One region of the Gordonia sp. YY1 genome, then DNA from elsewhere that is predicted to be linked to it. Evidence: predicted binding sites of a transcription regulator. Region 1 holds the regulator's gene; the other holds the start of a gene.

Region 1 (16,214 bases):
GACATCCTGGTGTTCCTACCCACCGAGCGCGACATCCGCGAGACCGCGGATGCGTTGCGGCGCCGCACCGGAACCGGCCGCGATGGCGGTGCGGAGATCGTCCCGCTGTTCGCACGTCTGTCGATCGCCGACCAACAGAAGGTCTTCGCTCCGTCGAACGGTCGACGGATCGTCCTGGCCACCAATGTCGCCGAGACATCGGTCACGGTGCCCGGCATCCGCTACGTCATCGACACCGGCACCGCTCGCATCAGCCGGTACTCGACCCGCACCAAGGTGAATCGTCTTCCCATCGAACCGGTCTCGCAGGCCAGCGCCCGCCAGCGCGCCGGCCGATGCGGTCGCGTCGCGCCGGGTGTCTGTATCCGGCTCTACAGCGAGAACGACTTCGACTCGCGGCCGGCGTTCACCGACCCGGAGATCCTGCGCACCAACCTGGCCGCGGTCATCCTGCAGATGACCTCGCTCAAACTCGGTGAGATCGCGGATTTCCCGTTCGTCCAGCCGCCCGACGAGCGCGCGATCCGCGACGGTATGGGCGTGCTGACCGAACTCGGCGCGATCACCGTGAGCCGCGAAGGCGGCCCGCCGCGCCTCACCCCCGTCGGCCGTTCGATGTCGCGGATACCGGTCGACCCGCGGATCGCCCGCATGCTGATCGCGGGTCGCGAACTCGGCTGCCTCGACCACCTGCTGGTCATCGCGTCCGCGATGTCGCTGCCCGATCCGCGCGAACGGCCGGCCGAACATCGCGAGGCGGCCGACGCCTCCCATCGTCGATTCGTCGTGCCGCAGTCGGACTTCCTGTCCTACGTCGAACTGTGGCGATACCTGGACGAACAGCGCAAGGAGTTGTCCGGCAGCAGGTTCCGGCGGATGTGCGAGCGGGAGTTCCTGCACTTCCTGCGCATCCGGGAGTGGCGGGACCTGCACCGTCAGCTCACCGAGATCGTCAAGGATCTCGACTGGCCCGTGCGTCCGGCCGGCGAGGAGTTGCCGCAGGTCGACGCCGATGCCGTCCACCGCGCGATCCTGTCGGGTCTGCTCAGCAACATCGCGGTCCGCAACACCGAGGGTCGTGAATTCACCGGGGCGCGGAACACGACGCTCATGATCTTCCCGGCGTCGCCGCTGGCCAAGAAACCGCCGGCGTTCATCATGGCCGCGGAGGTCCTGGAGACCTCCCGGCTGTTCGCGCACACGGTCGCCGGGATCGATCCGTTGTGGGCGGAGAAACTGGCCGGGGATCTGGTCAAACGCACGCACAGCGAGCCGCACTGGTCGTCGAAACGTGGCGCCGCGATGGCGTACGAGCGGGTCACCCTCTACGGCGTCACCCTCGTCGCCCGTCGCCGCGTCGACTACGGTCCCATCGACCCGGTCGTCTCGCGCGAGCTGTTCATCCGCCATGCCCTCGTCGAGGGAGACTGGCGTACCCAGCACCCGTTCTTCGAACGCAACCGCGCCCTCCTCGAGGCCGCCGCCGACGTCGAGAACCGTAGGCGCGAACGCGGACTCGTGATCACCGAGGATCAGCTCTTCGAGTTCTACGACAACCGGGTCGGCGCCGAGGTCACCTCCGCACGTCACTTCGACACGTGGTGGAAGAAGGCACGGCGCAGCGATCCTGCCCTTCTGGACCTCAAGCCCGAGGATGTCACGGCAACCGCCGAGGCCGCACCGACCGACTATCCGGGTGCGTGGCAGCAGGGCGACACCCGACTCGAGCTCCGCTACCGGTTCGAACCCGGCGCACCCGATGACGGTGTCACCGTGATCATCCCGCGCGCACTGCTGCCCCACGTCCGGTCGGCGGGCTTCGACTGGTCCGTGCCCGGGATGCGGTCGGAACTGGCCACCGCACTGGTGAAATCGCTGCCCAAGAGGTTGCGCAAGTCGATGTCCCCCGCCCAGCGGTTCGCCGACCTGGCGCTGGCCCGTCTCACGCCTCGCAGCGAACCGCTCGCGGTCGGGCTCGCCCGCGAACTCACCACGATCACCCAGATGACGGTCACCGCCGCCGATTTCGACCTCGACCGGATTCCCCTCCATCTGCGGATGCATTTCGCGGTCGCCGACGACGACGGACGGATCACCGCGCGTGCCGACTCGATCGACGAGCTTCAGCGTGCGACGACGCCCGCGGCGTCGAAGACGGTGAAACGCACGCTGTATCGCAGCTGGACCGACGACGGCATCGGCACTCTCGCCGCGCAGCGGACCGTCGACATCGCCGGTCAGCGCCTCACCAGGTACCCGACCGTCGACGCGATCACCGACGACGCCGGACGTACACGCGGGGTGGTCGTGATCGACGCGGTGTCGGAGCAGGCCCGAGATCGCCTGGCGGAGAGGGGGATCGTCGCGCTCCTCGACCTGGCGATCCCGCCACTGCACCGGCGCGTGGCGAGTTCGCTCGGCGCCGCCGGCCGGCTGGCGTTGAGCCAGAGTCCCTATGCGGATCTCGATACATTGCTGGCCGACTGCACACGCCGGGCGATCCGCGACGTCGTCGCCGGCCTTCACGCCGGGACCGCGTCCGCCGTGCGTTCACCCGAGGCGTTCCGCACCCTGACGGAGAAGATCCGTCCACGGATCACCGAGTCGGCTCCGGAGTATTTCTCTCTCGCGGTGGAGTCGCTCGGCTCGGTGGCGCCGGTACGCGCCGCGATCGACCGTCATGCGGGTTCGCTCGCCGCCGACGACGTCGCCGAACAACTCGACAACCTCGTCTTCGACGGATTCGTGGCCGCCACTCCGCGACATCATCTGGAGAACGTGCCGCGCTACCTCGCGGCCGCCGAGGCACGGTTGACGGCACTCCCGGCTTCCGCCGCGCGAGATCAGGCCGGAGTCGCCGTGATCGACCGCGTGACCGAACGGTGGGCGCAGCGGCTGGCCCAGGTACCCGAACACCGGAAAGCGCACGTCAACGACGAGGCGCAGTGGCTCGTCGAGGAGCTGCGGGTCGGATTGTTCGCCGAACGGCTGGGCACCGCGTTCCCGGTGTCGGAGAAGCGGGTCCTACGAACTCTTGACCGACTCGGCTGAAGCGGCCCGGAGGTCGTCGATCTCGCGCTGGAAGTCCTCGAGGGAGTCGAAGGACCGGTACACCGACGCGAAGCGCAGGTAGGCGACCTCGTCGAGGTCCCGCAGCGGCTTCAGGATCGCGAGTCCCACCTCATTGCTGGGGATCTCGGCCGAACCACTGGCGCGGACGGTGTCCTCGACCTGCTGGGCGAGCTGGGCGAGAGCGTCCTCGGCGACGTGGCGCCCCTGGCATGCGCGCCGGACACCTCGCATCACCTTCTCGCGACTGAACGGTTCGGTGACGCCGTTGCGTTTCACCACCGAGAGGACCGCACTCTCCACGGTCGAGAAGCGTCGCCCACACTCCACGCAGGAGCGGCGGCGCCGGATGGCCTGCCCCTCATCAGCGACACGCGAGTCGATGACCTTGGTGTCGTCGTTCTTGCAGAAGGGGCAGCGCATCGTATCCTCACGCAGGTCACGGGACGCTCTGATGCAGCCGCGCCGCATGCCGGGCCGGTGCTCGGCTGGTCCCTGTGGCATCGAGGATACCGCCCGGCCTCAGTGGTACCGGGGGGTGAGGAGCGGCTGGCCGACGCGCAGCCCGCTCGACGCGAGGTCATTCAGCTGGATGATCTCGTCGACGACGGCCTCACGCGGCATCTCGGGGGCGACCCGCGAGGCGATCGTGCTCAGCGAGTCACCCGACCGAACGTGCACGACCTCGGTGCCGACCGCGGCAGGCGTGACCGACGCGGCGTAGTTCTGGCCGACGACCGCGATGACCCACACGGCCAGGGCGAGCGCGACGCCGGCGAGGACAGCGGTCGCCGTGCGGCGACGCCGGCGGATGACGGCCGCGGGAGCCGCCTCGGCGGGACGCCACGCCGGGACCACCGGTCCACGACCGCGCATACCCACCGGCGACGCGCACTGGGTGGACGCGACGCGGCGGACCCGGACCGCCGATTCCGGCACCGGACGGTTGTCGACGGGCCGCCGGGCGTCTCCCCGACGTGTCGGGCGCGGACGCTCCAGGACGTCGCCGCGGACGGGACCGCCGTGCCGGGCGGGGTCGTGCCGGGCGGGGTCGAGGTGGACGGGGTCGATGAGAGTGGCGGTGCGCATGGTGCCCTCCGTGTATCCGGTCGAACGGTGTTCGTGAGTGGGACCGCGTCGTCCCGGTCGAACTGTTCGAATGTCGATCATCCGTTCGATGAACTGATGTTCGATTTGTAGCACGGCACTCCGACAATTGTCTCGCGACACGTCGAACAAATGTTTGATGCGGTCGGCGTTCTCGGCTAGGCTCGTCGAAAGACAAGCGATCTACCAGCACGTTCGGAATCGAGAGGAACCCGATCATGAGCGATGACGGCGGTAAGCGCACCGGAGCGCGGGGCGCCGACGAGCCCGTCACCCCGGCGGACATGGCGGCTGCCGAGGCGTCGCTGACGCCGCGGCAGCGCGGAGTTCTCGAGGTGATCCGCAAATCCGTGCGAGAACGCGGTTACCCGCCGAGCATCCGCGAGATCGGTGACGAGGTGGGTCTCACCTCGACCTCCTCGGTCGCCCATCAGCTGCGGACGCTCGAACGCAAGGGCCTTCTCAAACGTGATGCCAACCGTCCGCGGGCGGTGAACATCGCGCCGAGCGAACCCCCGACGCCGACCTCGCCGACCGGCGGAGCACTGCCCGAACCCACTTTCGTACCGGTGCTCGGCCGGATCGCCGCAGGCGGACCGATCCTCGCCGAGGAAGCCGTCGAGGACGTGTTCCCACTCCCCCGGGAGCTCGTCGGCGAGGGATCGCTGTTCCTGCTGAAGGTCGTCGGCGAGTCGATGATCGACGCCGCGATCTGCGACGGCGACTGGGTCGTCGTCCGCCAGCAGAACGTGGCCGACAACGGCGACATCGTGGCCGCGATGATCGACGGCGAGGCCACGGTCAAGACCTTCAAACGCCAGAAGGGTCATGTCTGGCTGATGCCGCACAACGAGTTGTTCGACCCGATCCCGGGCGACGAGGCCGTCATCCTCGGCAAGGTCGTCACCGTGATGAGGCGAGTCTGACCTCGTCACTGTCGAGTACCGCGGCGACCGCCGCGCGAGCTGCAGCCGGATCGGTGGCGGCCAGCGCGGCCGCCGCCGCGTTTTCGCAGGTTGCCAGGGTGACCGCGCCGAGCCGGGCGCCGACCGCGGGCGCCGCGACGGGAGCGCTCGACAACGAGGTCACCCCGAGTCCGACCAGCACGCAGGCGAGATGCGGATCGGCCGCGGCCTCTCCGCAGACGCCCACCGGTTTGCCCTGATCACGTCCGGCCCGGGCGACCGTTGCGACGAGATGCAGCACGGCCGGCTGCCACGGATCGGTCAGCGATGCGAGCTCGGCGGACATTCGGTCAGCGGCCATCGTGTACTGCGTGAGGTCATTGGTGCCGATCGAGACGAAGTCCACCTCGGCCAGGATCGCCGGGGCCAGGATCGCCGCGGCGGGAACCTCGATCATCACACCGGCGACGAGTCCACGCTCGCGCACCTGCGCGGCGAATGTCGCCGCCTCGGCGGGTGAGGCGATCATCGGGGCCATGACCCACGGCTGCGCGTCGGCCTCCAGCGCCGCCCGGGCGATCGCGTCGAGCTGGCGCGCGCGGATCTCGGGGTGCGCCAAGGCGATTCGATCGCCGCGCACACCGAGTGCCGGGTTGGCCTCGTCGGGATGGGTCACGAAGCGCAGCGGCTTGTCCGAGCCGGCGTCGAGGGTGCGGATGACCACCTTGCGGCCGTCGAAAGCGTCCAGCACCTCGCGATAGATGCCCGCCTGCTCGTCGACCGAAGGCTCCTCGGCGCGCTCGAGGAAGGCCAATTCGGTACGGAACAGTCCGACACCCTCCACCGGGTGATCGGTTGCTGCGCGGGCCGACGACCCGTCGGCGACGTTGGCCAGGATCGCCACCTCCACCCCGTCGCCGGTGCGACCCGGACCCGACCATCCGGCGACGCGAGCGGCGTGACGCCGATACTCCTCGACTCGGGCTCGCGCGGCGGTGTCATCGGGGTCGACGGCGATCTCACCCGTGGTGCCGTCGACGAGGATCGCCGTACCCGCATCGATCCCGACGAGTCCGGACACCGCGACGACGCACGGGATGCCGAGCTGACGGGCGATGATCGCGGTGTGGCTGGTGGGCCCACCCAGTCGCGTCACGAGGGCAATCGTGGTGGTGGGGTCGAGGCCGGCCGTGTCGGCGGGTGCGAGGTCGTCGGCCAGCAGGATCGAGGGCACCTCCGGCGTGGACAACCCGGGTTCGGGCAGTCCCAGGAGCTCGGCGAGCACGCGGTCGCGGACGTCGTTGAGGTCCGTGACCCGCTCGGCCATCAGGCCGCCCAGCTTGGTGAACACCGCGGCGAACTGTTCGGTGGCGGCAACGGCGGCCGACGGTGCCGGCGTACCCCTGGCGATCAGGGCCGACGCCGCACCGATCCAGCCGCGGTCTTCCGCGAGTCCGGCGGTGGCGGCGAGTACTTCCGCGGCGACGCCGGTGTTCTGCGACGCGCGCTCACGGAGTCGCGCGGCGACGACGCCTGCCGCCGCAGTGAATCGTGCGACCTCCTCCGGGCGCTGGTCCTCGGAGATCTCGACACCGGCGCCGAGCGCCTCCGCACTGTGGTCGGGACGGCGTCCCGGCCACAGTGCGGGTCCATGAGCCACACCACCGACGACCGGCGTCCCCGTCAGAATCTGCGTCATGTGACCACGGTTACAAATTTGGCTTGACTTGTCAACATAAAAAGGCGTAAACACAGTTACTACAACATTCAAAGCCACATATTCCCACATTTCGCGGTGGCCGAGTGAGCAGGAACGATCAGAACGGAGCCGGTGTGTACGCCGAGGAGAGACAGCAGGCCATCGCCGAGGAGGTTCGCGTCGCAGGGCGCGCCTCGGTCGCCGAGCTCGCCGCGAAGTTCGACGTGACCAGCGAGACGGTTCGGCGCGACCTGGCCGTTCTCGAACGCGGCGGGCACCTGCAGCGCGTCCACGGCGGTGCCGTCCGCCCCGAGGTGATGCGGGTGATCGGTGAACTCGGCATCGCCGAACGGGAGACCGAACAGATCGAGGAGAAGGCCGCCATCGGCCGCGCCGCCCTCCGTTTCCTGCCGCCCGACGGCGGATCGGTGCTCTTCGACGCCGGCACCACCACGTTCCGTGCCGCGGAGGTCATGCCGCGGGACCGCGATCTGACGCTGATCACCAACAGCCTGCCGATCGCCGGGTTGCTCGCCGGCCGCCATGCGGACGGTCTGCACGCCCTGGGCGGTCGCGTCCGCGGACTCACCCAGGCCACGGTGGGCGCCGAGACGGTCGCCGCACTGGGACGGCTGCGCGTGACGACCGCATTCATCGGCACCAACGGCCTCAGCGAAGCGCACGGTCTGTCGACGCCCGACCCCGACGAGGCGGCGGTGAAGGCGGCGATGGTTGCCGCGGCCCGACGCGTCGTCGTCCTCGCCGACAGTTCGAAGATGGAGCGCGAGGAGCTGTCGGGATTCGCCGGCATCGACGACATCGACGTCCTGATCACCGACTCCGGTATCGATCCGAGGTTCTCGGCCGCCCTGTCCGCCCGCGGCGTCGAGGTCGTGATCGCATGATCCTCACCGTCACAGCCAATCCCAGCGTCGACCGCACCCTCGAACTCGACACCCCGCTCCGGCGCGGCGAGGTCCAGCGAGCCGGTGTGGTCCGCGCCCAACCGGGCGGCAAGGGCGTCAACGTGGCCCGCACCGTCGCCGCCGCCGGACTACCGACCCGGGCACTGCTCCCGGCGCGTGCGGGCGACCCGCTGCTCGCCGCCCTCGACGAGCTCGGACTCCCCTACGACGCGGTCCCCGTGGACGGCGAGGTGCGCTCGAACGTGACCATTGCCGAAGCCGACGGCACCACCACCAAGATCAATGCCCCGGGCGTCAGCCTGACGGCGGCTCAACTGGCCGCGCTGAGCGCACTGATCCGCACCTACGCGGACGGCGCGGACTGGGTCACGCTGTGCGGATCACTGCCGCCCGGCGTACCGGAGGACTGGTATCGGACCGTCGCCGACGCCCTGGTCACCGCCGGTTGCCGCGTGGCGGTGGACACCTCGGGAGCACCGCTGCGTGCGGCCGCCGCCGGACGAGTCGACCTGATCAAGCCGAACGAGGACGAACTCGCCGAACTCACCGGCACCGATCCGGCAGAGTTGCGGGAATCGCTCTCCCGCAACGACCTCCGTCCCATCGTCGCCGCGTCCACGGCGCTCGTCGAGCAGATCGGCGGCGCCGTGCTGGCCACGCTCGGGGCACGGGGCGCGGTCCTCGCCACCGCGGCGGGCGTCTGGTGCGCGACGCCGCCACCCACCGTTCCGCGCAGCACCGTCGGCGCGGGTGATTCCTCCCTCGCCGGATTCCTCGTCGCGCAGACGCGTGGCGCGTCGGCTCCCGACTGTCTGCGGTCCGCCGTCGCCTACGGTTCGGCCGCCGCCGCACTGGCGGGCACCTCCTCCCCCACCCCCCACCACCTCGACCTGTCCGGGGTCACGGTCACGGAACTCTCCGGGGCCGCCCCGATGAACTGAACCGAATCCCCCACCGGGCACCCGACCACTCCGCCCCTCTCCATGCCGAAGGACATCCCATGACCGAGCAGATCATCACCGCCCAGACGGTGAGTCTCGACGTCGACGCCGGTGCAGACCCCGCCGCCGTCATCACCACCCTCGCCGACGCCCTGGCCGCTGCCGGACGGACCACCGACCCCGCCGATCTGGCCCGCGCGGCACTCGAGCGGGAAGCCAAGTCGGCCACCGGGCTCCCCGGCGGCATCGCCATCCCTCACGCGCGCACCGCATCGGTGACGACGGCGAGCCTTGCCATGGCGCGACTGTCGCGCCAGGTCGACTTCGGGGCACCCGACGGGCCGGCCGACCTCGTCTTCCTCATCGCCGCCCCCGAGGGCGGTGCGGCGGCGCACATGAAAGTGCTGAGCTCCCTGGCGCGTTCGCTGGTCCGCCCCGACTTCGTCGCGTCCCTCCGCGCCGCCGAGAACGACGAACGCATCATCGAACTGGTCACCGAGGCCATCGATCCCGACGCCAAGAAGACCGAGACCACGACCGCAACCACTTCCCCGGCAGCGCCGATGGCGCCGGCCACGGACACCCCGGTCACCGCCCGGACGCCGGCGCAGAACCGGCCGCACATCGTCGCGATCACCGCCTGCCCCACCGGAATAGCGCACACCTACATGGCCGCGGACGCGCTCAGGTACGCCGCGGACCGTGCCGATGTCGACTTCGCGGTGGAGACCCAGGGCTCGTCGGCCACCACGCCGTTCGACCCCGAGGTCATCGCGAACGCGGACGCCGTCATCTTCGCCACCGACATCGGGGTGAAGGGCAAGGGTCGCTTCCACGGCAAGCCGGTGATCGCCTCGGGCGTCAAACGAGCCATCAACGAACCCGATGCGATGATCGCCGAAGCCGTTGCGGCCGGACGGAACCCGGACGCGGCGCGGGTGACCGACGACGGCGGCACCGAGGGCGCCGAGACCGGCGCGTCGTCGGGTGTCGGACTCGGTGCGCGCACTCGTCAGGCACTCATGACCGGTGTCAGCTACATGATCCCGTTCGTCGCGGCGGGCGGCCTGCTCATCGCGCTCGGCTTCCTGCTCGCCGGGTACGAGATCGCCAACAGCACCCTCGACAGCGCCGGGTCCCTGAACGACGCCGTCTACATCGCGCTCAACAACAGCGTCTGGGATCTGCCGTCCGGCGGGCTCCTGCAGTACCTCGGCGCGGTGAGTTTCGCGATCGGATCGGGGGTGATGGGACTCGCCGTCCCGGTCCTCGCCGGTTACATCTCCTTCGCCATCGCCGACCGCCCCGGCATCGCCCCCGGTTTCGTCGCGGGCATCGTGTCCCTCTCCGTCGGCGCCAGCTTCATCGGCGCACTCATCGGCGGTCTCATCGCCGGCGCCGCGTGTCTGTGGATCTCGCGGCTCCCGGTCCCGCAGTGGGCTCGCGGACTGATGCCGGTGGTCGTCATCCCACTGTTCGGCAGCATGATCGTCGGCGGACTGCTCTACATGGTGCTCGGCAAGCCGCTCGCCTGGCTGACCGAGCAGATGAACTCCGGACTGGAGAGCATGTCCGGCGGATCGGCCGTCGTCCTCGGCATCGTGCTGGGCCTGATGATGTGCTTCGACCTCGGCGGTCCGGTCAACAAGACCGCCTACCTGTTCGCAACCGCCGGTATCGCCGACGCGGCGACCGCCGGTCCCGCACAGTTCCAGATCATGGCCGCGGTGATGTGCGCCGGCATGGTCCCGCCGCTCGCCCTGGCCCTCGCCACGGTGCTGCGTCCCGGGCTGTTCACCGAACCCGAACGCGAGAACGGCAAGGCCGCCTGGCTTCTCGGCGCATCGTTCATCTCCGAGGGTGCCATCCCGTTCGCCGCGGTCGACCCGTTCCGCGTCATCCCGTCGATGATGGCCGGCGGCGCACTGTCCGGTGCGCTCATCATGGCGTTCGGTGTGGAGCTCCGCGCCCCACACGGCGGCATCTTCGTCTTCTTCGCCATGAACAACTGGGTGCTGTTCCTCGTGGCCCTCGTCGCCGGCACCGTGCTCAGCGCGGTCGCGGTGACCGCGGCGAAGCAATTCGGCAGGACCAGGGAGGTGGCAGCGGCCGACCTCGAGGCCGTGGCAGCCTGATCCCAGACCCACTCATACCCGACGTTTCATCCAGCACGACAACCGAATACCCCAGCAACACAGGAGGCACCATGCCCAGCACCACCGCCACCGTCGGATCGGCCGTCGGCCTGCACGCCCGGCCGGCCACGATCATCGCCGAGGCCGTCGCCGACTCCGGCAGCACCGTGACCCTCGAACTCGAGGGCGGCGACCCGGTCGACGCCGGTTCGGCACTGATGATCATGACCCTCGGCGCCGAGAAGGGCGCCAAGGTCGTGGTCACCGCCGAGGATCAGGCAGCGCTCGACAAGATCGTCACCCTCGTCGAGACCGATCTGGATGCCGACTGAACGGACGCCGGCTGAGCAGGTCTACACCGTGAGGTCCGCGATCTCGCCCGCGAAAGCGGCCGGGACGCGGACCTTCATGGTGGTGCCCGACTCGGTGTGCTCGGAGTCGAGGACCTCGCCCTCGCTGTGGATCCGCGAGACGATGTCGCCGCGCGAGAACGGCACCTCGATGGTGAGTTCGACGTCCTCGCGGCCCACGAACTCGCGGACCCGGTCGAACAGTTCGGGCAGTCCTTCACCTGTGCGTGCCGAGACGAAGACCGCGTCGACACCCACCGCACCGCGCAGCTCGGTGAGCCGGTTGCCGTCGATCGCGTCGATCTTGTTGATGACCAACAGTTCCGGTGGCGCCTCGACCTTCTCCTCGGCGACGATCTCGCCGATGACCTGACGGACGGCCGAGATCTGTTCCATCGGGAACGGATCCGATCCGTCGACCACATGCAGGAGGAGATCGGCGTCGACGACCTCTTCGAGCGTCGACCGGAACGCCTCGACGAGTTGGGTCGGCAGGTGGCGGACGAAACCGACGGTGTCGGTGAAGACCACGGCCCGGCCGTCGTCGAGGGTGGCGCGCCGGGTTGTCGGGTCGAGCGTCGCGAACAGCGCGTCCTGGACGAGGACACCGGCGCCGGTCATGGCGTTGACGAGACTCGACTTGCCGGCGTTGGTGTAGCCGGCGACCGTGATCGACGGGATCGACGAACGATGGCGCGCCGCACGCTTGGTGGTGCGCGCCTTCTTCATGTCGCGGATCTCGCGCCGCAGCTTGGCCATCCGCTCACGGATGCGGCGACGGTCGGTCTCGATCTTGGTCTCACCGGGACCACGCAGGCCCACGCCGCCGTTGCTGCCGGCACGGCCGCCGGCCTGGCGGGACATCGACTCACCCCAACCACGCAGGCGCGGGAGCATGTACTCCATCTGCGCGAGCGAGACCTGCGCCTTGCCCTCCCGGGATGTGGCGTGCTGGGCGAAGATGTCGAGGATCAGCGCGGTGCGGTCGATGACCTTGACCTTGACGACCTTCTCCAGCGCGGTGAGCTGCGCCGGGGTGAGCTCACCGTCGCAGATGACGGTGTCGGCGCCGGTCGAGAGGACGATCTCGCGGAGTTCGTCGGCCTTGCCGCTGCCGATGTAGGTGGCCGAGTCCGGTTTGGAACGACGCTGGATCACCGCGTCGAGGACCTGCGAGCCGGCGGTCTCGGCCAGGGCCGCGAGTTCGGTCATGTTGGCCTTGGCCGAGGCGGCGCTGCCCTCGGTCCAGACACCGACGAGGACCACCCTCTCGAGACGGAGCTGCCGGTACTCGACCTCGGTGACGTCGGTGAGTTCGGTGGAGAGTCCGGCGACGCGCTGCAGTGACGCGCGCTCGGAGAGTTGGAGTTCGCCGACCGTCGGATCGTCGTCCCGGATGTCACCGGTGCGATCGTCGAGGTCCGCTGAGGAAAGGATCTGTGCTGATGATTCGGTCATACGGGATCCATCGTCTCACGCCCGACCCCTGCTCAGCACGTGATTATCGGCTCAGCGGTCCCAACCGGGTCGCAGGACACCGTCGGCGACCAGCATGGAGGGGCCGCGCAGGGTGGAGCCGTCGGGCCGGATGGTCACGGTGACCTCGCCGCCCGGGATGCCGATGCGCAGTTCACCGGTGTCCCGACCGCGTGCATCGAGAGCGGCTCGCGTGGCCGCGACCAGGCCCGTTCCGCAACTGCGCGTCTCGCCGACGCCGCGTTCGAAGACCCGCATCCGTGCATACAGCCGCCCGTCGACGTCCTCGACCGGCGGGGTCAGCAGCTCGACATTGGCTCCGTTCGGGAAGTCGCCCGGTTCGATGACCACTCCGGCGGTGAAGTCGACGGCCGCGAGGTCGTCGGCGGTGAGATCGGCGACCACGCACGCCAGGTGCGGGTTGCCGACGTCGACCTTGGCGCCCGGGTAGACGTCGTCGCCGATCCGCACCACCGAGGTGCCGTCGAGGCGCGCGACGCCCATCTCCACGGTGACCTCGGCGTGCACGTCGTCGAAGTGGTGGATGATCACCGGCCGCGCACCGGCGCGCGATCCCACGGTGAAGGCGTCGGTGGCGGTGAGTCCGGTGGCGCGGACGAAGTGGGCGAAGACCCGGACCCCGTTGCCGCACATCTCGGCGATCGAGCCGTCCCCGTTGCGGTAATCCATGAACCAGTCGTCGGCCGCGACCCCGTCGGGAAGGGCGGCGAGGACGCCGCGTTCGACGAGCGCACCCGTGCGCGCCACGCGCAGCAGACCGTCGGCCCCGATGCCCCGCTGACGATCGCACAGCGCCGCGACCATCTCGGTGTCGAGGGTCAGTTCGGCGGCCGGGTCGGCGAGCACGACGAAATCGTTCTGGGTGCCGTGCCCCTTCACGAAGCGCAGACCGGTCTGGTGGGAACTCACGGGCACCAGACTACTTGTCCCGCAGAGCGTCAGCTGCCGGTGATCTCACACGGCGGCGGCCGCGAGAGCACGGTCGGCGAGATCGGGGGCGGCGGCGTCGAGCCAGACGGCGCGGTGATCGCGCCGGAACCACGACCGCTGCCTGCGCACGTACCGGCGGGTGCCGATGAAGGTGAGTTCCTCGGCCTGCGCCATGTCGTACTCACCGTCGAGTGCCGCGAGGACCTGTTTGTACCCGATCGCCTGCGACGCCGTGCGCCCTTCCCGCAGTCCGGCGGCGCACAGGGCCTCGACCTCGTCGGTCAGACCGGTCTCGAACATCAGCCGGGTACGCCGCGCGATCCGGTCGTCGAGTTCCGCGGTCTCCCGGTCGAGCGCGAGAATCGTGGTACCCCAACGGGGTTCACCGATCGTCGGCTGCGATGCCGCAAAAGGCTGCCCGGTCAGTTCGACCACCTCGAGAGCACGGACGATGCGCCGACCGTCGGTGTCGAGAATGGTGGCGGCCGCCGCCGGATCGACCGAGGCGAGCAACCGGTGCATCTCGGCGACACCGCGCTCGGCGAGCATCTCCTCGTAGCGGCCGCGAACCTCGGGATCGGTCGCCGGGAACTGCCAGTTGTCGAGCAGTCCCTGGATGTACATCATCGATCCGCCGACGATCACCGGTATGCGCCCCGCGTGGAGAAGACGCTCCACGTCGGCGGAGGCAGCCTGCTGATACCGGGCGACGGTGGCCACCTCGGTCACGTCGAGGACGTCGATCTGGTGATGCACGATGCCGCGGCGGTCGGCGACGGGCACCTTGGCGGTCCCGATGTCCATGCCGCGGTACTGCTGCATGGCGTCGATGTTGATGATCTCCCCGTCCAGCCGCTCGGCCAGGTCGAGGGCGAGGTCGGATTTCCCGCACGCCGTCGGACCGACGACCATGATCGGCCGCGGCGCCGAGTGATCGCTCATGCCGGATCACCGGTGACGGTCCACGTCGCGACGACGTAGCCGACACCGAACGGCGCGTCGGCGTAGCCCGTCTTCGCGACGAGGGTGGAGCCGGAGTTCTCGACTGCGGCCGCGACGACCTGCCACGCCACCCGGCCGCCGACTCCCTCGGTGTCACAGGGTCCGGCTTCGAGTGCGGCCAGCGTTGCCGTGTCGGCGCCGCCGATCGCGGCGACGATCGCGTCGTTGAGGGCGACCGCGGAGTCCCGTCGACCACCGCCCGGCGCCTTGGGCGTCAGCGCGGTCGAGCCGTCGCCGACCACCAGGAGTCCGACCCGCTCGGGCGAATCGCCCAGCAGCGCGGCGAGATCCGCACCGATCGCGGCGCACTCACGAGGCGTCGTCTCCCGGCCGACGATGAACGCGGTCGTCGGGCCCAGCGACGCCGACTCGCGCAGCCAGGCACCGATCAGCCCCGACAGGCTCATCCGGGGGCCGGTCTCGGCGTCCGGCCCGACACCGCTCAGGCTCACCCGGAGATCGACCCCGAACCGGGCGAAACTGCCCGATTCCGCCTCGTCGACCGGCCCGGTCATCGGCTCGTCGGTCGCACCGACCACGACCCACCTGTCGATCCCGGTCGCCGCGGCGTCGGCGAGGGCATCACCGACCGCCGATCGCACGGGTTCGGTGTCGAACGCCGACGGACCGGTCAACTCGGGTACCAGCAACGGGGCACTCGGTACGAAGACGACGGCCGCAAGCACACCACGACGCTAGTCGAACCGGGCGCGGCCGCCGACGGCCGAACCCCGACACGGATGTCGGCAAGTCGGCACGCACGCCACATGCACGCGCCTGAACTGCTTGAATGGATCCGTACTGTCGGCTGTCGCCGCGGCGTTACGATGCCCGGCGAGAACCGACCCAGCGACCGGCAGCCGTGACGCGCGGCACCAATGAGCGGCAGGACTTGTGCACATGACCCACCCGACCGATCCCTCCGCGGCCACCCAGGCACCCCAGACGGGCGCGCCGGGGCCGAAGCCCGGACCCAAACCCGGCCCGCGCCCCAAGCCGGGCCCGCGGCCGGGAGCCCACGAACCTGTCGTTCCGCACATCAGCGCCGGCGACCCGCACCGCTACGGCCGGATCGACTCCTCGGGTGTGGTCTGGCTCAAGACCGCCGACGGTGAACGTGAGATCGGCCAGTGGCAGGCCGGCACGATCGAAGAGGGTCTCGCCCACTTCGCGCGCCGTTTCGACGATCTCGCCACCGAGGTCGAGATCCTCGAGGAACGCCTCAGCGCACGGTCAGGTGATCCGCGCAAGGCGCAGGCGGCGGCCAAGCACCTGCTCGACGATCTGCCCAACGCTCATGTCATCGGCGACGTCGCCGCGCTGCAGCGGCGGCTGGAGGCGATCGTGGGCAGCGCCGACGAGGTCGCCGAGTCGCTGCGCGCCGAGCGCGAGAAGACCCGCGCCGCCGCCATCGCCCGCAAGGAGACCCTCGCCACCGAGGCCGAACAGATCGGCGCCGAGGCCACCAACTGGAAGAGCGCCGGCGACCGGCTCCGCGAGATCCTCGACGAGTGGAAGGCGATCAAGGGCATCGATCGCAAGACCGACGACGTCCTGTGGAAGCGCTACGCGAAGGCACGCGATGCCTTCAATCGCCGCCGCGGTGCGCACTTCGCCGAACTCGACCGCGAACGAGCGGGCGCCAAGGAACGA
Region 2 (16,214 bases), 300 kb from region 1:
AGGCGCACCGCCATCCCGATCCCGCTGCCGACCACGATGTCCCGTCGCCAGCGGTCGAGGGTCCCGGCGTCGAAACCGCCCGCGGCCAACATGTCCAGGGTCGTCAGCACGTGGCAGGCGTTGATCACCGTCGGCGCGCACCGACGTTCGCCGGATGCGATCTGCACCCGCCAGTGGTTCCCGCACCGGGTGATCGAGACGGCCGGGTCCCCGCACGCGATCCGCCCACCGTCGGCCTCGATGCGGTGGACGAGCGCGTCGGTCAACGCGCCGCTGCCACCGATCGCCCGGCCGGGCGGGATGCGGTGCATCAGCGCGGCGAACCCGACCATCGGAGCGCTACCGGGTGCATTCATCGGCGGTCCCGACTGGGCGCCGAACCAGGCGAGTCCCGCCTTGAGCTGTTCGGAGTCGAAATAGCGGTCGAGGAGTGAGTCGCCCGAGGCCATGAGCTCGGCGGTCAGGTTCATCATCGCGCCGCTGCGGCGTCCGATGAGGCCGGTGCGTTCGGTGCTGGCGGTCGAACCGAGACCTCTGAACGCCCGGCCGAACTGCCGCATGGTCGCCGGCCGGTAGAACGCGTCCATGACGGCCGCCGACCGCGGCGTCCACGTCTCGACGAACTGTCGGTACGCCGCGGCATCCTTCGCGCCACAGGCCCGTTCGATGGAGGCGCAGGTGGCCTCCAGGTCGGTGCGGAAGACGATCGCCGGTGCGGTCGCGGTCGCCGGGACGAAAGCCCAGGGGTCGCAGTCGACGTAGCGCAGTCCGTGCGCGGCGAGGTCGAGGTCGTCGAGGACGGGGGAGTGCCGGATCATCAGGTGCGCCGAGGAACCGCGATCGATCCGATGACCGGGGAAGCGCTCGACGGTCGACACGGCGCCGCCGGGGATCTCGTCGCGTTCGAGCACCTCGACGTCCCGTCCGGCCTGCGCGAGATACGCCGCGGCGATCAGGCCGTTGTGACCGGCGCCGACGATCACCGCGTCGCGCCGCTCGCCGTGCCCGCTCATGCGGGCCCTGTGCCGTGCGCGATCGTTTCCGGGTGTGCCATGTCCTTTATCCTGCGGGTCGTGCTGGACCAGCCGACGGCGGTTGGAGTTCCAGGGGGAGCGGACGGCCCAGGAATGCGAACGGCCGCGGGTCGCCGGTGAACGTGAAATGCCGGAGCACGTCGGAGAACCCCATCCGCCGGTACAGCGACCACGCGCGGTTCTGCTCGGCCGGGATCTCCGGGGTCGACAGCAGGACGTGGCGTTCGGGCCGGTCGGCGAGTAGGCGTGCGAGCAGCAACTGGCCGATGCCGCGTCCCTGTGCGGTCGGGTGTACGTGCAGTTCGGTCAGCTCGAAGTAGTCGCGGGCGATCATCTCGATCTCCGCGGGCGAGCGCCCGGTCTGCCGCAGCCCGAGCCGGAGTTGCTGATTCCACCACTGGCCGGTCGCCCCCGTGTACCCGTAGGCGATGCCCACGAGAACGTCGTCGGGACCTGAGCCGACGGGCGTTCCGACCCGACGCCGGGCGGTCGACATCGCCTGCGCCTCGTGCGGGGGCAGCGAGGCGATCGCGCCGATCGCGCGCCAGCCCGGCCGGGCGATGTGCTCGCGCCAGAGGGCGGCTCGGTGCACCTCGGTCCCACGGGGATATCCCATCGCGGTCACGTAGACGTCGAGCGCGGGCTCCAGCCACACGCGGGAGTCCTGACCACTGAGGTTCACCAGGCGGACGGTCACCGGCGGGTCGTCTTCCGGCTCGCCGTGCGGGCCCGCACCGACCCGGCCAAGCGTTCTCCGACCATCTGGTGTGACTGTCCTCTCGGTGCGGCGGACTCGGCGGAATCGGGTCGCGGGACGCGGTGTTGTAGAAGGGTGCGGGTCGCGGACCCACGCCTTGAAGAGACGCGTGCCGCTAGCTATATTGAACGTGTCGAACGGGTGTTCGATGAATGTGCCTCCGCAAGCTGTTCGCGTTCATCCCGACGACATGACGGTCCGGTGGCGGACGAGGGAAGCGTCTGCCACCGGCCACCGTCGTCCGCGAGTGAGGAGGATGCCATGCCCGGTCGGCCCACATCCCGCCGGTCCGCCCCCGTCGACCCGGTGATGGTCGGCCGCGCGCGCGACCTCCTCCAGCGCGCACATCTCCTACTCGACAACGCCGACGGGGTCGAGGACAACGCCGAGCGATTTCGTCAGTTCTATCTTGCCGCGCTCCGTGCCGCCGGAGCCGCGCTCGCGATCGGTGAACCGATCGGTCCCGCTCGCCGTAAGACGTCGAACGCCTGGACCCGGATAGGTGTGGTCGCCCCTGAACTCGCGCCGCTGGCGGCGCGCTTCGCCGCGCTGTCGCCCGTGCGGATGAAGATCGAGTCGGGGATCATCCGAACGCTCGACCCCGACAGTGTCGCCGGCATGCGACTCCTCGTCCTCGACTTCCTTCGTCGGGTCGAAACCCTGGTCATCGCTTACGAGCAAGGCAAATTCGGGACAGAGGACCCCCAAATCGGGCGAACAGCGTGAGGCCGGACACACTTTCGGCGTTCCGTTGTCGTACCGGTATGTGCATCCGGCGCTGCAACAGCGAGTAATGGTGGTCGCGGCAGATTTCACCTCGTATCATGGGAGAATAAGGCGCAGACGCCTCACTGGTCGTGGTTGACCGTCGTCGGCGTCGCGGATCAGGGAGAAGGAGGGTCGGTGCCACTTTCGGAGCACGAGCAACGCATGCTCGAACAGATCGAGAGCGCTCTGTACGCGGAAGACCCCAAGTTTGCGTCCAGTGTCAAGCGTCGTCGGCTGGGCAAGTCGAGTGGCCGTCGTCGCCTACAGGCGGTGGCGATCTTCGTCGTCGGCCTCGTGATGCTCGTCGGCGGTCTCATCGTCAAGATCGACATCGGAGGATTTCCGATCGTCAGCCTCCTGGGTTTCCTGGTGATGTTCGGTGCCGGACTCTTCGCCCTCTGGGGTGACGACCTCGGCGACTCCGCGACGTCCTCGCCACGCGGGGGAGGCAAGAAACAGTCCGGGTCATCGGGCTCCAAGCGCAAGCTGTCGGAGCGGATGGAAGAACGATTCAACCGTCGGTTCGAGCAGGAGTAGGTTTCCGCCGGCCTGACGGGAACAACTCGTAGAAGAGCCGCGCACCCCACGGGGTGCGCGGCTCTTTTGTCTGTCCTCCCCTCGGCTCTCCCCGCCGTGACCCACTCCCGGCCCTTCCTCCAACCGGGGTTCCCCACCTTCCCCCACAGGGAGGCCCCACTTTCCCCCACCCGGGCACCCCACCTTGCCCCACCGGCGCGGAGACGCAGGTCGCACGGGTATCTGGCGCCTCATCCAACGCGTCTGTCACACGCCTGACCGACGTCCAGCGGACGGGGATCGCCGTGGACACGCAGGTAGCTCCAAATATTTAGCGTGCCTGAACTGCGAATTTGCTGATCGTGGGCGCTGGTGTGGGCCTCTGGGGTGGAAAGTGGAGGAAAGTGGGGTACTGTGGCATCACTGGGTGAGGCGATCCGGAGCGTGGAACCCAGGGGCAGGAGGTGTCGACATGTCCGTGCGATTTGTCGGCACCTACACGCCGAAATTGGACGACAAGGGGCGACTCACGTTGCCCGCCAAGTTCCGCGACGCACTGGCAGGAGGGGTAGTGGTCACCAAAGGCCAAGACCACAGCTTGTCGGTGTACCGGACCGAAGAGTTCGACGCGATCGCGGCGAGGATCGTCGAGGCGTCACGCAACGACCCTGACCTGCGTGCGTTTCAGCGGACGTTCTTCGCCGGTTCGGAAGAACAGCGACCGGACGGCCAGGGCAGGATCAGCCTGTCCTCCGACCATCGCGTCTACGCGGGACTGTCCAAGGAATGCGTGGTGTTCGGCAGCTTCGATCACCTCGAGATCTGGGATTCGGCCGCATGGGACGAGTACCAGTCGCAGCACGAGGAGAACTTCTCGGCGGCGAACTCGGCCGCGCTGAACGCGGTCTTGTAGCCGAGAGGGGACGAGGCGGAAGCGGTGCACGGGCTTCGGGTGGCACGAGGCCCCGATCCGGTCCGACCCTGGCGTACTTCCCCAACGCCAGGTGCGTGATCGGGTCGGGACCTCGCTCCATCCGGGCGCGGCACGAGGCGAGAGTCCACCGTCCGCGACACGACACTCCTCCGACAAGTCCTTTCGCACCGAAACGCCGACTCTGCCGACCGACATGGCCGACACGCCGATGGGGGCCCTCCGTGGATGACACTGGTGACGACACTCGCCGCTCCGGCGAGTTCGGCCACATCCCGGTCATGGGCCGGCGGATCGTCGAATTGCTCACCCCGGCACTGGAATCCGAAGACCGACGCGTGTTCCTCGATGCGACGCTCGGTGCCGGCGGACACAGCGAACTCATCCTGAACACGTTCCCGAACGTGCACCTCGTCGGCATCGACCGCGACGCCTCGGCCCTGGAGATCGCGCGACGCAGGCTCGAACCACACGCGGACCGGATCTCGCTGCACCAGGCCACCTTCCACGAGATCGCCGATGTCCTAGCCGATGCCGGTGAGGAATCCATCGACGCCGCCCTGTTCGACCTCGGTGTCTCGTCGATGCAACTCGACCAGGCCGGCCGGGGATTCGCCTACTCGGTGGACGCCCCGCTGGACATGCGGATGAACCCCGACGACCCGCTCACCGCAGCGGACGTGCTCAACACTTACAGCCACGGCGAATTGGCCCGGGTCCTCTCCGAATACGGGGAGGAGCGCTTCGCCGGCAAGATCGCCTCGGCGGTGCTGCGCGAGCGGGAGAAGGAACCGTTCACCACCAGCGCACGCCTCGTCGAACTGCTCTACGCCACCATCCCGGCGGCGACGCGGCGCACGGGTGGTCACCCGGCGAAGCGGACCTTCCAGGCGTTGCGCATCGAGGTCAACCACGAGCTCGACGTCCTCCGCGAGGCGTTGCCGACGGCACTCTCCGTGCTCACGGTCGGCGGACGCGTCGCGGTGATGAGCTACCAGTCGCTCGAGGACCGAATCGTCAAGCGGGAGTTCGCCGCTCGCACGACCTCGACCTCGCCGCCTGGTCTGCCCGTCGAGCTGCCGGGAACCGCCGCGGAGTTCCGCCACCTGACCCGCGGCGCCGAGCGTCCCGACGACGAAGAACTGACCACCAATCCGCGATCGGCACCGGTGCGAGTCCGGGCGGTCGAAAGAGTCGAGAAGAAGGGCTGATCATGACGATCCTGCACGAGGCCCCCAATCGTCCCGGCTCCGGACGTTCCGGCGGCAGGCGTTCCGACACCGGACGTTCCGAGGAGGAACGCGACACCCGGCGGTCGCGGAGGGCGCGCATCGAATCCGAGCGGGCGACGCGCTCGCGGGCGGCCCAGCGCGCGCTGGATCGCCGTCACAAGCGTATGGCGGCCGGGACGAGCGCGCCCCGCGCGGTCCGTGGTGGCCTGTCGATGTCCGGCGTCTCGTTCCGGGAACGGTTGCAGCACACACCTTTCGTGGTCCCGGTGATCGCGTTGCTCGTCCTGGGTCTCGGTCTGAGCCTGTGGCTGTCCACCAAGTCGGCCCAGGACTCCTACAAGCTCGGCATCGAGCGGACGGAGAACCAGTCGCTCATCGATCAGCGGGATGCGCTGAAGCGAAGCTACGAATCCGGCAACTCTGCTCCCGAACTGTCCCGGGAGGCAACGCGTCTCGGCATGATCCCGGCGGACAATCCGGCGCGGATGATCGTCGACGATCCGCGACGGCCCCGTATAGTCGGGAAGCCGGCACCGGCATCGGGGAAGCCGATGGCCGATCTCAACCCCGAGCCGAAGCCCGACCCCACCGAGACCATCGATCCGCGCAAGGTGGACGACTCGATCGGGCTCGGCGGTGGTGCCGCCGGCACACCCAACCCGCCTGCGCAGCAGAGCCCGACGCAACCGAGCCCGACGCAACCCGATCCGGCCCAACCGAATCCATCGGCGACACCTGGTCAGGGAGAGGGTCCGTCGACGCCGACCGACCCGGGGACAACACCTCAGCCGTCGCCCTCGACACCGGTCCCGGCACCGAATGTCGTGCCCCGTACGTGAGGTGCTCGCCGGCCGTGGGGGCCGTCACAGTGCTCCCATCGATCTGCAACCCGCCGATGCCAAATCCCTGTCACGACCTTGAAGCGGTGAACAATTGACGACCATGACACGTGCGACCTTCGAGCGACTCGGCCACGGGCCGTCTCGCCCGGGACGTCGTCCGGGCCACGGGCCGTCTGGCCCGGGACCTCGTCCGGGCCATGGGCCGTCTGGCCCGGGACTTCGTCCGGGCCGGGGATCGAGCGCCGCCGGCGGCCCGCGTGGCCGCGGGCCGGGCAAGGGCGGCCCGCGCAAGGGCGGGGGGCTGCACAGCTTCGGTTTCCGGACGCGGGTGGCCGGTGTCGTCGTGCTGCTCGTGGTCCTCGCGGTGGCGGCCAAGATGATCGTCGTCCACACCGTCCAGGCCGGGTCCATCTCGGCCGAGGCCGCCCAGCAACGCGAGTACACCCAGGTCCTCACGGCCAAGCGGGGTTCCATCCTCGATCGCAACGGACGTCCGCTGGCCTACACGGACGAGGCCCGGTCACTGACGTTCCTGCCCAAGGCGGTTCGCAAGTCGATCGAGGAGGAACACCGCAAGAACGCCGAACTGCCCGGTGTCGACGAGCGGCTCAAAGAGATCGCCAAGGGCGTGTCGGTCGCACTCGGCGGTTCGATCAGCGAAGAGGACCTACTCGGGAAGGTGACCGGCGACGAGCCCTTCGTGTACCTGGCGCGGGCGGTCAGCCCGGACGTCGCCAAGCGCATCACCGAGGAGTTCCCGGAGGTCGGCGCCGACCCGGAGAGCATTCGGCTCTACCCCGGAGGCTCCCTGGCGGCCAACGTCATCGGCGATGTCAACTACGACGGCAACGGCCTCATCGGTCTCGAGGCCTCACTCGACGCGATCCTCTCCGGCAGCGACGGTTCCCGTACCTATGACCGCGGATCGGACGGCGCGATCATCCCGGGCAGCACGCGCAACGTGCACCCGGCGATCAACGGTTCCACCGTTCGTCTGACCCTGGACTCCGACACCCAGTGGTTCGTCCAGAGCCAGGTCATCAAGGCCAAACAGGCATCCGGTGCACGCGCCGCCTCGGCGGTGGTGCTCGACGCCGAGACCGGCGAGGTGCTGGCGATGGCCAACGACGGCACGTTCAACGCCTCGCTGCCGCTGTCGGATCAGCCGAAGGCCGAACTCGGCAACCCGTCGGTCACCTCCCCGTTCGAGCCCGGCTCGGTCAACAAGCTCGTCGCGGCCTCGGCCGCAATCGAGTACGGCCTCACCCGGCCGGACACCGTCCACCAGGTGCCCGGCAGCATCCAGATGTCCGGTGTCACCGTCCGGGACGCCTGGCCGCACGGTGTCGAGCCGTACACGACCACCGGCATCTTCGGGAAGTCGTCGAACGTGGGCACGCTGATGCTCGCGAAGCGGATCGGCGAGGAACGTTTCGCCGACATGCTCAAGCGATTCGGACTCGGCCAGCGCACCGGTGTCGGACTCCCGGCGGAGAGTGCCGGAGAGGTTCCCGCCCTGAGTCAGTGGTCGGGCGGTTCGTTCGCGAATCTGCCCATCGGCCAGGGGCTTTCGATGACGCTGCTGCAGATGACCGCGATGTACCAGGCGATCGCCAACGACGGTCTGCGTGTCCCGCCGCGCATCCTCGTCTCCGAGGAGCGCGATGGCAGTACCCGGGAGGGGCGTGCCCGTCCGGAGCCGGTGCGGGTCGTCAGCGAGCAGACCGCGCGGACCGTTCGCGACATGTTCCGTTCGGTGGTGCAGGACGATCCGATGGGCGTGCAGATGGGTACCGGTACCAAGGCCGCCGTCAGCGGTTATCAGGTCTCCGGCAAGACCGGCACCGCCCAGCAGGTCGATCCGTCCTGTGGCTGCTACTCGAACTCGCGGTACAACATCACGTTCGCCGGGATCGCCCCGGCCGACGCCCCCCGCTACGTCATCGGGATCATGCTCGACAACCCGCGGCGCAGCTCCGACGGCTCCGGGGGACAGTCCGCCGGTCCGCTCTTCTCGACCATCGCGTCGTGGATGCTGCAACGCGCCCAGGTCCCGCTCTCCGCGCCGGCGCCGAGGCTGACCCTCACCGCCAACTGATCACGACCGCCATGGTCGGCGCACCGCGTCCCGATCGCCGATCCCCGGTCGGTATCGTGAGTGCAATTCTGCGCCGATCACGACCACCGACCGACAGACTGCACGTACACCGACAGGAAGAACCGAGGAGGCGAACTCATGACGTCTCGTGGTTCCACGGGCAAGGGGTCGGCCGGTAGGCGCAAGGGCAAGAAGCTCCCCGGTCGTCCGCGTGAGGTCGCACCGACATCGACGACCGTCCTGTCGACGGCCACCGGCGCCCGGCTCGACCTCGTCGGCGGCGCCGACCGCGACACCAGCGTGCAGGGCGTGACCCTGCGCGCCCAGGACGTGCAGCCGGGCGACCTGTTCGCGGCACTGCCCGGAGCGGCCACCCACGGTGCGCGTTTCGCCGACCAGGCGGTCGCCGCGGGTGCGACCGCGATCCTCACCGACCCGGCCGGCCGGGTCGAACTCAGCCGCGTCCTGCCGCCCGAGACCGCCGTCGCGGTGCTCATCCACCCGGCCCCGCGGACCGTGCTCGGCACCGTGAGCGCCCGCGTGTACGGCAATCCCTCGCAGCGGCTCAAGCTGATCGGGATCACCGGAACGTCGGGCAAGACCACCACGTCGTATCTCGTCGAGGCGGCCCTGCTCGCCGCCGGTCATTCGGTGGGACTCATCGGGACCGTCGAGACCCGCGTGAACGGCGTCGCCCAGCCCAGCTCGCTGACGACCCCCGAGGCGCCCACCCTGCAGGCCCTGCTGGCGGCGATGCTCGAGGACGGCGTCGACGTCGTCGTCATGGAGGTGTCCAGCCACGCACTGTCGCTCGGACGCGTCGACGGCGCCCACTTCGCGATCGGGGCGTTCACCAATCTCTCGCAGGATCATCTGGACTTCCACGGGACGATGCGCGCCTACTTCGACGCCAAGGCTCAGCTGTTCGTGCCGTCGTCGCCCACCCATGCGGTGCGCGCCGTGGTGTGCGTCGACGACGAGTGGGGTCGGCGGATGGCCGATCTCGCGCGTCGGCCGGGGGAGGCGGCGCACCTGCAGCCGGTGACGGTGTCGACCGGTGCGACGCCCGCACACTGGCATGCCGGCCCGTCGGATCTCGTCGGCGACGGCACCTCGCACACCCCCTTCACCGAACCCGACGGCGACCACGTTCTCGTCATCCCGCTGCCGGGCCGCTACAACGTGGCGAACGGCCTGCTGGCCGTCGCCGTGGCGCATGCCGCGGGGGTGCCGATCTCCACCGCCCTCGACGCGGTCGCGTCGGTGAGTGTCCCGGGACGCCTGCAGCGCGTCGATCGTGGACAGCCGTTCCTCGCGCTGGTCGACTACGCCCACAAACCCGGCGCCGTCGAGGCCGTCCTGGCGACCCTGCGGGGTCAGCTCGGCGAGGGACCCGGTCGCGTGGCCATCGTGATCGGTGCCGGCGGAGACCGCGACGCGGGCAAGCGCCCGCTGATGGGGGAGGCCGCGGCACGCGGTGCCGAACTCGTCATCGTCACCGACGACAATCCGAGGTCGGAGGAGCCGGCCGCCATCCGGTCCGAGGTTCTCGCGGGCGCGCGTGCGGTCGACGCCGCCGAACGTCCGGTGGCTGCCGAACCGATACGCGAGGTCGCCGACCGCGCGGCCGCGATCGCCGAGGCGATCGCCTGGGCGGGTCCCGGCGACATCGTGCTCGTCGCGGGCAAGGGACACGAGGCAGGGCAGGAGATCAACGGCGTGAAGCATCCGTTCGACGACCGCGACGTCGTCGCCCGAGCGCTGGAATCGTCGACCCCGCAGAGCGCACCCGCCGGCTCGGTGGCCGCGGAGGGTGATCGATGACCGGACCGTTCGTCACGGTGATCCGCGGGGATACGCCGGTGACGGTCGACGACGCACGTCTGCTCATCCGTCGGCTCGCCGAGCACGCCGGTGCGATGCGCGGCAGCAGCTCGGTGGAGATCCGCGGCGACGCCGCGGGGGATCGGCCGCGCACCTGGGCGATCATCGCCGAGGTCGCCACCCCCGAGGGGAGCGCGGAGAATCAGCGTGTCGTCGAACACGATCTCCTCGGACGTCTGGCCGTCCGGTTGGCCGTCGACAAGACTCTCTGCGTGGGCGACTCCCGATCGGTGCGCGCCCTGCACCAGGGCGCCGTCATGGAGGGTTCCTGGGGTGACGAGGCGCGCATCGTCGAATCGGTCGAGGACGCCGCGGCGCTCGTCGACACCGACCCGGATTGGCGTCCCGCCGCCGGTGATGTCATCCTCCTCGCGGCCGCGAGCGCCGACCTGGACTCGGTGATCACCGCCTGGGGTACGAGCTGCGGATGGCAGATTCGCGAGGAGACGAGCGGCGGTCCCGCGGACGAAGGGACCGCACCATGAGGGCGCGCGACAGGGCGTGCCGGCCGAGAACATCGAACAGAGTCGGAGAGAAGAGCGTGGCCCGGAACGGACGAGCGAACACGAGGGCAACACGGTGACCCAGATCCTTCTCGCGGGTGCGATCGCGATCGCGGTGTCGATCCTGCTGACCCCCGTGCTCATCAAGGTGTTCTCCCGTCAGGGATTCGGCCAGGAGATCCGGGTCGAGGGTCCCCAGAGCCATCAGACCAAGCGCGGCACACCGTCGATGGGCGGCGTCGCGATCCTGGCCGCGCTGTGGGCGGGTTACTTCGGTTCGCACCTGGTCGGCCTGTTCACCGATGCCGGCAACGGCCCCACGGCGTCGGGTCTGCTCGTGCTGGGACTGGCGACCGCGCTGGGCATCGTCGGCTTCCTCGACGACATCATCAAGATCCGCAAGCACCGCAACCTGGGACTGAACAAGACCGCCAAGTCGATCGGGCAGTTCATCGCCGCGATCCTGTTCGGCATCCTCGTGCTGCAGTTCCGCAACGACTACGGCCTCACCCCGGCCAGCACCCACCTCAGCTATGTGCGCGACATCAACGCCATCGGCCTCGGCTCGGTGGTCTTCGTGATCTTCTGCTGGCTGGTGGTCGCCGCCTGGTCCAACGCGGTGAACTTCACCGACGGACTCGACGGCCTGGCCGCCGGTTCGATGGCGATGGTCCTCGGGTCCTATGTCCTCGTGACGTTCTTCCAGTTCGTCAACGCCTGCGCCGGCGGCGCCAAGCCGCCCAGCGACATCCCGACCGGGTGCTACCAGGTCCGCGACCCACTCGACCTCGCGATCATCGCGGTCGCCGGCGGCGGTGCGTGCCTCGGCTTCCTGTGGTGGAACGCCGCACCGGCCAAGATCTTCATGGGTGACACCGGTTCGCTGGCGCTCGGCGGCATGCTCGCCGGTCTGTCCATCACGACCCGCACCGAACTCCTCGCGGTCGTCATCGGCGCGCTGTTCGTGGCGGAGATCATGTCGGTGGTCATCCAGATCGCCTTCTTCCGCACCACCGGCCGCCGGGTCTTTCGAATGGCGCCCTTCCACCACCACTTCGAACTGGGCGGATGGGCCGAGACCACGGTGATCATCAGGTTCTGGCTGCTCACGGCCATCGCCTGTGCGCTGGGACTGTCCCTGTTCTACGGAGAGTTCCTGACCACCAATGGCTGATCCGCTCACCGCCGAGAACCCCACGCCGGGCAGCGACCCGCTGGGGCTGACCGGCCGGACCGTGGTGATCGGCGGGGCGGGTACCGCCGGCATGTCCGCGGCCCGGTACCTGGTGACCCGCGACGTCCACATCGTGCTCGCCGACGACCGGTTCGCCTCGCGGAACGCCGAGGCCGCCGCCCGGGAAGCGGCCGTGCGTGCGGTGGCGGGGGTCGCGGATCTGCTCTCGCAGGGTGCGGAGGCGGTCGCGATCGCCGATCTGCTCGCGGACCCGTCGTGGACCGCTGACGCCGCGGTCGTGATCGTGTCACCGGGGTTCGCACCCACGCACGACCTCGTCGGTCAGGCCGCGGCGGGCGGCATACCGGTGTGGGGTGAGGTCGAACTGGCCTGGCGTGTCGACGCCGCGGGACTGCTCGGCGAGCCCCGCACCTGGCTGGTCGTCACCGGCACCAACGGAAAGACCACGACCACCTCGATGCTCGCCGACATCGTCGAGCGTTCCGGCCGCGCCGGCGCGGCATGCGGCAACATCGGCCTGCCGGTCCTCGACGCCATGCGGGCGACGCCCCGCGTCGACGTGCTGTGCGCCGAGTTGTCGTCGTTCCAGCTGCACTGGGCGCCGTCGGTCCGCCCGGCCGCGGGGGTGGTGCTCAACGTCGCCGAGGACCACCTCGACTGGCACGGCACCTTCGACGCCTACGCGATCGCCAAGGCCGGCGCGCTGCGCGGCGACATCGCGGTCGTGGGTCTCGACGACCCGGTCGCGTCGGGCCTGCCGGGCGCGGGACGCCGTGTCGGCTTCACTCTCGGCCCGCCGCAGGACGGTCAGCTGGGGGTCGAGGACGGCCATCTCGTCGACCGTGCCTTCGGTGCCGGTCGCCTGCTGCCCGCCGACGCCGTGCATCCGGCCGGTCCATCAGGTGTGTCCGATGCCCTCGCCGCCTCCGCACTCGCCCTCGCGATCGGTGTCGGGCGCGACGCCGTCGAGGCGGCGCTGACCGACTTCCGGCCGGCCGCCCACCGCGGCGAGGTCGTGGCGACCCGCGACGGCGTCCTCTTCGTCGACGACTCGAAGGCCACCAACCCCCATGCCGCCCAGGCGGCGGTCGCCGCCTACGACCGCGTGGTGCTGATCGCCGGCGGCCTGCTCAAGGGTGCGTCGATGGACGGGATGCTCACCGCGGTCGGCGATCGGCTCGCCGGGGTGGTCGCCATCGGGCGGGATCGTGACCTGGTCGTCGAAGCGATCGTGCGACACGCCCCAGAAGTCCCAACAGTCACAGTATTCACAGGGGACGATGGCACGGTGAACGTGCATCGCCAGGGTCAGACCGAACCCGTCCTCTCGTCGACACCATTCTCGTCGTCGGCAGAAGCCTCGGAGTCAGACAGCGCCGTCGCCGTGATGGACCGGGCGGTCGCCGAGGCATGGGAGCTCGCCGCAGCGAGTGACCCGACGCCCGACGCGGTGCTCCTCGCACCCGCCGCGGCCTCGCTGGACATGTTCGCCGGTTACGGCCGGCGCGGTGACGCGTTCGCGCACGCCGCCCGGGACATCGCCGGCACCTCCTCGTCCTCGCGGTGAGTCGCGTGAGCAGCGACAAGACCGCGGTCGACGCCGCGGCGGTGGACGACGGCGACCTCGACGATGCGACGGACGACGTGACCGACGGCGAGAACCCGTCCGGTGCGGCGCGGAACACGGCGTCGGAGCGCGCGTCGGCACGGTCGAGGCCGGGCGCGGACGTCTCGGCGGCGGCCTCGACCGCCGCCTCCGTCACCGCCTCGCTGCCGGCGCTGATCATCGACGCCGTCCGGAGCCTCCTGGCCCGACCGCTGGCCTCATATCAGCTGGTCCTCACGATGGCGTTCATGCTGACGGCCTTCGGTCTGGTGATGGTGCTGTCGGCGTCGTCGGTCGAGGGGTACTCGCAAGAGGGATCGTCCTACGGGCTCTTCACGACGCAGGTCATCTTCGCCGGGCTGGGTCTCATCGTCTTCTATCTGATGCTGCGGGTCCCCGTCCGACTGCTCCGGCGCTTCGCCGCGCCGTCGATGGCCATCGCGATCCTGCTGCTCGGGCTGGTGCTCATTCCCGGTGTCGGCACGCTCAGCCAGGGCGCGCGGCGCTGGTTCGTCATCTCCGGCGTGTCGGTGCAGCCCTCGGAGCTGGTCAAGGTGGCGCTGTGTATCTGGGGTGCGCACCTGCTGGCGTCGCGGCGACGTGACAACGCGTCGATCAAGGAACTCCTGATCCCGCTGGTTCCGGTCGCGATGCTGGTCTGCGTGCTGATCATCCTCGAGCCGAACCTCTCGACGACGATCACCATCGCGATCATCGTCGGCGCGATGCTCTGGTTCGCCGGTCTGCCGATCAAGGTCTTCTCGGCGTTCGCCGTGTCCGGTGTGATCCTCGCGGTGATCCTCGCCCTCGCCGAGGGATACCGGTCGCAGCGCGTGATGAGCTTCCTCGGCGGCATCGACGATCCTCAGGGTGCCGGCTACCAGGCGCGCCAGGCGACCTATGCCCTGGCCAACGGCGGAGTGTTCGGTGTGGGCCTCGGTCAGTCGAGCGCCAAGTGGAACTATCTGCCCAACGCGCACAACGACTTCATCTTCGCCATCATCGGCGAGGAACTCGGCCTCCTCGGCGGGCTGCTGGTGGTGTTCCTCTTCGTCCTGCTGGGTTACATCGGGTTCCGTATCGCGCACCGCTCCACCGATCCGTTCCTGCGCCTGATGACGGCGACCATCACCGTGCTGATCCTCGCGCAGGCGTTCATCAACATCGGCTACGTGATCGGCCTGCTGCCGGTCACCGGTATCCAGCTGCCGCTCATCTCGGCCGGCGGTACCTCGACCCTGACCGTGCTCGCAATGCTCGGTCTCCTGGCCAACGCCGCACGACACGAGCCGGAGGCAGTCGCGGCGCTCACCGCCGGAACACCGGGCCGGCTGGCCCGTGTACTGCGGCTCCCGACACCGGTGGGCTACCGGCAGTCGCGAGCGGAGACCCTGCGCGATCGTCTCGACCAGCGCCGGTCGTCGGGCGGCCGGACGCCCGGACATCCGGGTGCGTCGGGACGGCCTCGGGCGACCGGACGAACCGGGGCGCCGAACCGTCGCGGACGACCGGCCGAGCCGGCTCCGAGCCGGGGTCGTTTCACGATGCCGTGGAACCGGGCGAAGTCCGCCGAACCGGCACCCGCACGCGGTGCGTCGACGCGGCGCCCTGCCACGGGTGGCCGCACCCGACCTGCGCCGTCGACACGAGCGGGCGTCGACTACCGTGGCGGGTATCCCGGCGCCGGCAGTGCACGTCGCTCGGCGTCACCGGGATGGCGGGCGGGCGCGCATCAGCCGCGTACGCCGCGGTCCGCCGATCCCGGGCGCGATCGGCCGACACACGGCCGTGTGGGACGCCGCTGATCCGGTGTTCGCGGTACGGATCTCGCTGCGCGGGACAGACGTGCACAGTGGCTGGAGATGGAGTGACAACGCCGGTGAATTCGGGTGCAGCACAATCTGATACGACGGGAGGCCCGGGTGGCCGGCCGTTGTCGGTGGTCGTTGCCGGCGGCGGGACCGCCGGCCACATCGAACCCGCGCTCGCCGTGGCCGATGCGATCACCCGTATCGACCCCACGGCCCGCGTCACCGCGCTCGGGACCAACCGCGGACTCGAGGTCGACCTGGTGCCCGAGCGGGGATACGACCTCCGGTTGATCCCGCCGGTCCCGTTGCCGCGCAAGCCCGGGATGGATCTCGCCAAGACCCCCGGCCGGCTCGTGTCCTCGGTCGCCGCGACCCGGAGGGTGCTCGCCGACGTGGACGCCGACGTCGTCATCGGCTTCGGCGGGTACGTGTCGGTCCCGGCCTACCTCGCCGCGCAGATGCACCTGCGGCGACGCAACCGCATCCCGATCGTCATCCACGAGGCGAACGCCTCGGCGGGCATCGCCAACAAGTTGGGCGCCCGGTTCGCCGACCGCGTCCTGGCCGCCGTCGACGGCTCGGGACTCGATGCGACCGTCGTCGGCATGCCCGTCCGCGGTGTCCTCACCGAACTCGACCGCCCGGCCCTGCGTGCCAAGGCCCGGCACTACTTCGGCCTCGACGAGGACGCCCCGACCCTGCTCGTCTTCGGTGGATCCCAAGGCGCGCAACGTCTCAACGATGCGGTGTCGGGGGCGGCCGAGGCTCTTGGTGAAGCGGGCGTCGGAGTCCTGCACGCGTACGGACCCAAGAACTCGATCGATCCGGTGATCGTCGACGGCGCGCCGCCGTACCGCGGTGTCGGCTATCTCAAGCGGATGGATCTCGCCTACGCCGCAGCCGATCTGGTGATGTGCCGGTCCGGGGCGATGACCGTCGCGGAGGTCTCGGCGACCGGTCTGCCCGCGATCTACGTGCCGCTGCCGCACGGCAACGGCGAACAGCGGCTCAATGCGCTACCCGGCGTCGAGGCCGGC

The links. The regulator LexA, encoded in region 1, represses DNA repair genes until DNA is damaged. The targets are predictions, from matches to a motif close to CGAACANNTGTTCG.
Region 2: the regulator LexA is predicted to act here: its motif matches at 1,926-1,939, upstream of BPODLACK_RS03700 (SAV_6107 family HEPN domain-containing protein).

The regions. Positions count from the first base shown of each region.
Region 1 covers NZ_WXYI01000002.1:401,917-418,130, reverse strand. The annotation lists gene hrpA (ATP-dependent RNA helicase HrpA) at 1-3,051, shown strand, start outside; gene nrdR (transcriptional regulator NrdR) at 3,025-3,492, opposite strand; gene BPODLACK_RS05110 (LysM peptidoglycan-binding domain-containing protein) at 3,592-4,158, opposite strand; gene lexA (transcriptional repressor LexA) at 4,395-5,102, shown strand; gene BPODLACK_RS05100 (phosphoenolpyruvate--protein phosphotransferase) at 5,080-6,780, opposite strand; gene BPODLACK_RS05095 (DeoR/GlpR family DNA-binding transcription regulator) at 6,915-7,685, shown strand; gene pfkB (1-phosphofructokinase) at 7,682-8,647, shown strand; gene BPODLACK_RS05085 (PTS fructose transporter subunit IIABC) at 8,707-10,782, shown strand; gene BPODLACK_RS05080 (HPr family phosphocarrier protein) at 10,854-11,114, shown strand; gene hflX (GTPase HflX) at 11,136-12,590, opposite strand; gene dapF (diaminopimelate epimerase) at 12,642-13,544, opposite strand; gene miaA (tRNA (adenosine(37)-N6)-dimethylallyltransferase MiaA) at 13,584-14,501, opposite strand; gene BPODLACK_RS05060 (hypothetical protein) at 14,498-15,247, opposite strand; gene BPODLACK_RS05055 (DUF349 domain-containing protein) at 15,462-16,214, shown strand, end outside.
Region 2 covers NZ_WXYI01000002.1:106,531-122,744, forward strand. The annotation lists gene BPODLACK_RS03690 (phytoene desaturase family protein) at 1-1,013, opposite strand, end outside; gene BPODLACK_RS03695 (GNAT family N-acetyltransferase) at 1,060-1,731, opposite strand; gene BPODLACK_RS03700 (SAV_6107 family HEPN domain-containing protein) at 2,053-2,517, shown strand; gene BPODLACK_RS03705 (DUF3040 domain-containing protein) at 2,695-3,096, shown strand; gene mraZ (division/cell wall cluster transcriptional repressor MraZ) at 3,548-3,988, shown strand; gene rsmH (16S rRNA (cytosine(1402)-N(4))-methyltransferase RsmH) at 4,231-5,217, shown strand; gene BPODLACK_RS03720 (hypothetical protein) at 5,220-6,077, shown strand; gene BPODLACK_RS03725 (peptidoglycan D,D-transpeptidase FtsI family protein) at 6,181-8,178, shown strand; gene BPODLACK_RS03730 (UDP-N-acetylmuramoyl-L-alanyl-D-glutamate--2,6-diaminopimelate ligase) at 8,317-10,002, shown strand; gene BPODLACK_RS03735 (UDP-N-acetylmuramoyl-tripeptide--D-alanyl-D-alanine ligase) at 9,999-10,547, shown strand; gene mraY (phospho-N-acetylmuramoyl-pentapeptide-transferase) at 10,642-11,739, shown strand; gene murD (UDP-N-acetylmuramoyl-L-alanine--D-glutamate ligase) at 11,732-13,327, shown strand; gene ftsW (putative lipid II flippase FtsW) at 13,324-15,171, shown strand; gene murG (undecaprenyldiphospho-muramoylpentapeptide beta-N-acetylglucosaminyltransferase) at 15,246-16,214, shown strand, end outside.